Regions from separate parts of the Serratia sp. HNCC26DJ244 genome, predicted to be linked through region 2. Evidence: predicted binding sites of a transcription regulator. Region 2 holds the regulator's gene; the other holds the start of a gene.

Region 1 (3,403 bases), on a different contig from region 2:
TCCGTACTCAGCAGCAGGTGGCGCAATACAACACCATGATGTCTAATCTGGTGGCTAAGCAGCAGGATTGGCTCAATGCACAGAAAACGGTGCAGGCAGTGATGCAGTAAGCAAAACTATCCAGGTACATTGACTATCCAGGTACATTCGAGCGGCTTTCAGGCTTGTAGTTTGAATGTACCTGAGTATCGGTTCCCCTTCTTTCAACGCCTTGTCATCCTTCCGTACCCTGATCTCTATACTACACTTCAGTTATCGGGCCGAAAACGCACGGTCAAAGCATAACTATGGCCAAGTTCAATTAACTTGCAGGATAAAATATCTGGCTTTTTGAACACCCCGGCGACTTGATTGACGATGGGTATATTCAACAGCGCCGCATAAAATACGGGAACAGAGTCATTCGGTCAGTTGGAGGTCATTATCGTGCCCAGCACTCAACGTGAACAACAGCTTTTAAGGCGCTCAATTTATGGTGCTCTTGGGATATCTTGTCTGAGTATCACCTTCGGGTTTATTACCGGCTCAAGATCGATCATGTTCGATGGTATGTACGCCATATTGGATGCGACCCTATCTGGCTTGGCGTTATTCGTATTACGGCTAATCGGGCAAAACCCGAGCAGTCGCCGTTTTCAATACGGTTTTTGGCACGTAGAACCCTTGGTTCTGGTATTTAACGGCAGCCTACTGTTGTTACTCTGTCTGTATGCTTTTATTAACGCGATTCAAAGTCTTTTGGGAGGGGGAAATCATTTTGAGTTAGGGTGGGCGATAGCTTACGCGTTTAGTATCACCGTCATTTGTTTTGCGATATTTTTGAAACAAAAAAACGCTAACAAAGGGATATCTTCCCCACTGGTCGAGTTGGACGTGCGGGGCTGGATGATCTCCACAGCGATCAGTGCCGCGATCTTTGTCGCTTTTATCCTCGCCTGGTTTTTACAAGACACGCGCTTTGCCTATCTGGTCCCCTATGTGGATTCGATGATACTGGCAGTCCTGATCCTGTTTGTCATGCCAATGCCGGCCAAAATAATCTTTAATGCCATAAAAGAAGTTCTGATGATGACACCTGCAGCATTGGATAAAAAGGTGGAAGAGTTAATGCAACAACTCAGCCGTGAATACGGCTTCATCAAATATTCCCACTATGAAACACGTATAGGTCGCGGATTATTCTTGGAGATCTATGTCGTTCTGCCAGAAAGCATGGAACATATCGGCATCAGTCAGTTGGATTTGATTCGTGAGCGTATTGTCCAGGTTATAAAGGATCCAGAATTGGATTTGTGGATCAGTGTTTCTTTTTGCCGGCATGAAAAATGGCTTTGAGTGTCAGCCAGAGATGTGGGTCGCTGAGTTTGCCTGGTTAGCTCTCTGGCAGAGTGGGTGCCGCAGGGAAGATCCCATTCAAGAGCGCGGTTCGCTTGTGGTGCGTAAAATAAATTGTGATCAATGTATCAATTTAAGAACAAACTCTGCGGACATAAACGTGATTTTAATCACGTTATTGGCTGGCGGTGACGCTTTATTAGTGTCTATTATTTCTAATATCGAAAGTAATTGTGATTTTAATCACTAAATCCACTGGGTTAACCCCCTCTATTGTGTGATTTTAATCACGTTTCTTGGGTGAGGTTCGCGTAGTCAGAGGAGCGTGGTAGAGTCCATTTCGCAAACAGCAGCAACACGGCTGGATATGACAACAATGAATGCGCGCTCTTATTGTCAGCGCGTAGCAATAGGGGGGTGTTTTATGTTTTCACCAGATATCAAGGTTAAAGTGCAAAACTTTGGCCGTTTCCTAAGCAATATGGTTATGCCCAACATCGGCGCATTTATCGCCTGGGGTATTATCACCGCATTATTTATCCCTACCGGTTGGGTGCCAAATGAGACATTGGCCAAGCTGGTTGGGCCAATGATCACCTATCTGTTGCCACTGTTGATCGGTTATACCGGCGGTAAACTGGTGGGTGGCGATCGTGGTGGTGTGGTTGGTGCAATTACCACCATGGGTGTCGTGGTGGGTGCTGATATCCCGATGTTCCTCGGTGCCATGATCGCGGGTCCGCTGGGTGGTTGGGCGATTAAGCATTTTGACCGCTGGGTAGATGGCAAGATCAAAAGTGGTTTTGAGATGTTGGTGAACAACTTCTCCGCCGGTATCATCGGTATGCTGCTGGCACTTATCTCCTTTATGGGGATTGGGCCATTGGTCGAAGCGCTCTCCAAAATTCTGGCGGCGGGTGTACATGTCATGGTGGTTAATAACCTGCTGCCATTGACCTCGATCTTTGTTGAACCAGCAAAAATTCTTTTCCTGAACAACGCCATCAACCACGGTATCTTCTCGCCGCTGGGTATTCAGCAAGCCTCAGAGGCTGGCAAGTCTATCTTCTTCCTGATTGAAGCCAACCCGGGCCCAGGTATGGGAGTCTTGATGGCTTATATGTTCTTTGGCCGTGGTAGTGCCAAACAGTCTGCTGGTGGTGCCGCTATCATCCACTTCCTGGGTGGTATCCATGAAATTTACTTCCCTTATGTACTGATGAATCCACGCCTGCTGCTGGCGGTGATTCTGGGTGGTATGACTGGCGTATTCACACTGACGGTGTTGAATGGGGGTCTGGTATCGCCGGCTTCCCCAGGGTCGATTCTGGCCGTATTGGCAATGACGCCAAAAGGAGCCTATTTCGCCAACTTGGCTGCCATCTTCGCTGCTTTCCTGGTCTCCTTCCTGGTTTCTTCTTTCCTGCTGAAAACGTCGAAAGTGAAAGAGGAAGAGGGTCTGGAACAAGCAACCCGTCGTATGCAGGAGATGAAGGCGCAATCCAAAGGGGCTAAAGCACCTAATGGAGCGGTAGATGGTGACCTGAGTACCGTGCGCAAAATTATTGTGGCTTGTGATGCGGGTATGGGTTCCAGTGCGATGGGGGCCGGTGTTCTACGTAAGAAAGTGACAGATGCAGGGCTGAAAAATATCTCTGTTACCAATTGCGCGATCAACAGTTTGCCGGAAGATGTCGATCTGGTGATTACCCACCGTGATTTGACGGAACGTGCCATGCGTCATGCACCACAAGCACAGCATATTTCATTGACCAATTTTCTGGACAGTCAGTTATACAGTGATTTGACCGCACGCCTGCTAGCCGCTCACAAAACCAGCGAAACAGAACAGAAAGTGATTTCAACGTTGGATGACAGCTTTGAAGCCAGCGAAAATAACCTGTTTAAATTGAGTGAAAATAATGTGTTCCTCGGTCTACAGGCTAGCGACAAACAGCAGGCAATTCGCTTTGCTGGTGAGCAATTGGTGAAGGGCGGCTATGTGGAACCTGAATACGTAGAGGCGATGCTGGAGCGTGAAAAGCTCACTTCTACCTACTTGGGAGAG
Region 2 (3,403 bases):
CTGATTATGACGCCACTGGTGCAACGGCTACTGGAAGGCAAGAAAATCGAATAATATCGAATCATGTAGGTGGGCGACGATTAATCTCACGCCCGTAATACTCCGTTTCATCTGCAATCCAAGCGGGTGACACGCCCTATCGACAGTCTGCCGCAGACACAACGTTTACACAAAAATCGCCGCAGCCCAAAACGGCACGGCGATGCTTAGCGTTATTCCGTGTCAACATGACACAGAGTAGTGCTCAATCAACTTCATGGATTTCAAAACTGTGGGTAATAGTGGCCGCTTTGCCCAACATCAGGGAAACGGAGCAATATTTTTCGGCAGAAAGGTCTACTGCACGTTCCACCACCTTTTCGGTTAGCCCTTTTCCGGTGACAATAAAATGCAGATTGATGTGGGTAAACAGTCGAGGTGCCTCTTCACGGCGTTCTGAAGTCAGTTTCACCTCACAATCGCGCACATCATTGCGGCCTTTTTGCAAGATCGACACCACATCGATAGCGCTGCAGCCCCCCACAGACATCAACACAATTTCCATTGGGCTTGGGGCCTTATCACCCGCATTACCATCCATCAAAATCTGATGGCCGGAAGCAGACTCCCCCAAAAATGTCAGCCCTTCTACCCACTTCACTCTTGCCTGCATATTGTTCACTCCGATTATTTTTTAAAATCAACGTACGCTTTCATAGAGAAACTGACAACGAAACCTGACACTAATCATGCTGAAACGAGACAACACAAGACACCCGCCTCACTCTGTGCTACAAACACAGCTGCAATACTTTTTTCATGGCATCAATTTCAGGGATATATCCTAAGATCATTGGTGAGTTAATGGAACCTAGCTTGCAGCACTTAATACGAGTTAATATGCTAGTGTATAAGTGATTTTTTTACCCAGATTCGTTCAAAATGCCGGTAGGCGACAAACGAACGAGTCTACTACGGCTTGAGTGACAACGGGGATATACCTCACCTCAAAACCTGTTGATAGCCACAACTAAAACATCAGGCTATAAGCACGTTTTACAGGGAACTCTGACCCCTGTGATACAAGGCAGCGATAACAACAGAGGATAATAGCGCATGGTTCTCGGCAAACCGCAAACAGACCCGACTCTTGAATGGTTCCTGTCTCATTGCCACATCCACAAATATCCATCAAAGAGTACGCTGATTCATCAAGGTGAAAAAGCGGAAACTCTTTACTACATCGTCAAAGGTTCCGTCGCGGTGTTGATTAAGGATGAAGAAGGCAAAGAGATGATCCTCTCCTACCTAAATCAGGGGGATTTCATCGGCGAGCTTGGATTATTTGAAGAAGGCCAGGAACGAAGTGCCTGGGTAAGGGCGAAAAGTGCCTGTGAAGTAGCTGAAATTTCCTATAAGAAATTTCGCCAGCTCATTCAGGTTAACCCGGATATTCTGATGCGCCTATCTGCACAAATGGCAAGTCGCCTGCAAGTCACCTCAGAGAAGGTAGGTAACCTCGCTTTTCTTGATGTGACTGGCCGTATCGCACAAACCTTGCTGAACCTGGCAAAACAGCCTGATGCGATGACTCACCCGGATGGTATGCAAATCAAAATTACCCGCCAGGAAATTGGTCAGATCGTCGGTTGTTCACGTGAAACTGTTGGCCGCATTTTGAAAATGCTTGAAGATCAAAATTTGATTTCCGCTCATGGCAAAACCATTGTCGTGTACGGTACCCGTTAATCATTAAAGAAACGGCGCTGCAATGCGCCGTTCTTTGTCTGCTGAACAGCAAAACATGTGGCGCCGCCTGATCTACCATCCAGAAGTGAACTATGCCCTGCGACAAACGTTGGTGTTGTGCCTGCCTGTCGTTGTGGGTTTACTGCTGGGCCACCTGCAACAGGGGCTGTTGTTCTCGTTAGTGCCTGTCTGTTGCAATATCGCCGGGCTGGATACCCCCCATAAGCGTTTTTTCAAGCGCCTGATAATCGGCGGGGCACTGTTCGCTCTCAGCTGTGTTTTGTTGCAACAGGCGCTGTTGTGGCATATCCCATTACCCTTACTGATGCTTGCTATGGCGCTATTGCTGGGTGTCAGCGGGGAAATCAGCCCACTACATGCACGCTTGCTGCCCGCCGCACTGGTTGCGGCCATTTTCTCTCTGAGCATGGATGGCCTACCTATTTGGTATGCCCCGCTACTGTATGCCGTAGGCACTCTCTGGTACGGCCTGTTCACTTGGTTTTGGTTTAAATTATGGAAAGAACAGCCAATCCGTGAATCTTTAAACCAACTCTATATACAGTTAGCTGATTATTTTGAAGCCAAATATTCGCTGCTGACCCAACATACTGATCCTGAAACCGCGCTACCGCCACTGTTGCAACGCCAACAGCAAGTGATGGACCTGATCAGTTTGCTGTATCAGCAGATTAACTTTCTGCCACACGCCAATAATATGGAGCAAAAACGCCTGCAACGAACGTTCCAAGTGGCACTCGACCTGCAAGAACACATTAGTGTCAGCCTACACCAGCCAGAAGAAGTGCAAAAATTGGTGGAGCAGAGTCAAGCTGAGGCGATCATTCGTCGTAATGCTCAAGTAATCGCTGCACGTTTGCGCGTTGTCGCAGAAGATATCCTCTATCATCGGCACTCCCGCCTTTTTAGCATGAAACACGAATTGGCCGCGCTGGAGAAAGTGGCTACACGGCATGCTGATAATCCCGTTGGCCAGTTTTGTTACTACCATTTCAGCCGTATTGCTCGCCTGTTACGTACACAGCGTCCTCTTTATCGTCGAGACCTGATGGCCAACCAGTCACGGTTACCCTTCTGGCCTGCAGTGGTAAGCTATTTATCGTTCAAATCCAACGCACTACGCAATGCAGCCCGACTGGGGGTCATATTGGCTGTAGGCAGTAGCCTAGGCCTGCTGTTGCATCTGCCAAAACCCTATTGGATCTTACTGACCATCATGTTTGTCAGCCAGAACGGTTATAACGCTACACGAGTAAGAATACAGCACCGTGCCCTCGGCACCCTGATTGGGCTGGTGATTGCAGCAGGGCTTTTGCAACTGCAGTTACCAGAATATGTGACGCTAAGCATTATGCTGGCAATCACCCTCACCGCTTATCTGTTCTTGCGTAAAAACTATGGGCTGGCAGTAACCGGATTCACCATTACCGCCGTCTATACCTTGCAAATACTGGATCTCAGCGGCAGTCATTTACTGATACCTCGGCTGATTGATACCTTGATTGGTTGTGTGTTGGTCTTTGGTGGAACGATCTGGTTATGGCCACAATGGCAAAGCGGTCTACTACGCAAAAACGCTCACCAGGCGCTGGAACAGGATCAGGCCGCATTACGTTTATTACTGGAAGAACAAGAGCCGGACCCAAGCAAACTG

Evidence for each region. The regulator CRP, encoded in region 2, controls carbon source genes, mostly activating them, when cyclic AMP is high. The targets are predictions, from matches to a motif close to ATGTGANNNNNNTCACAT.
Region 1: a site for CRP is predicted at 1,611-1,628, ahead of AC2A06_RS08900 (PTS mannitol transporter subunit IICBA). Genes of this name have one in related genera too.

Annotation. Positions count from the first base shown of each region.
Region 1 covers NZ_JBXUGO010000008.1:89,143-92,545, forward strand. The annotation lists gene AC2A06_RS08890 (DUF3053 domain-containing protein) at 1-110, shown strand, start outside; gene AC2A06_RS08895 (cation diffusion facilitator family transporter) at 424-1,335, shown strand; gene AC2A06_RS08900 (PTS mannitol transporter subunit IICBA) at 1,760-3,403, shown strand, end outside.
Region 2 covers NZ_JBXUGO010000010.1:20,760-24,162, forward strand. The annotation lists gene AC2A06_RS10070 (phosphoribulokinase) at 1-54, shown strand, start outside; gene AC2A06_RS10075 (OsmC family protein) at 245-652, opposite strand; gene crp (cAMP-activated global transcriptional regulator CRP) at 1,096-1,728, shown strand; gene AC2A06_RS10085 (YccS/YhfK family putative transporter) at 1,784-3,403, shown strand, end outside.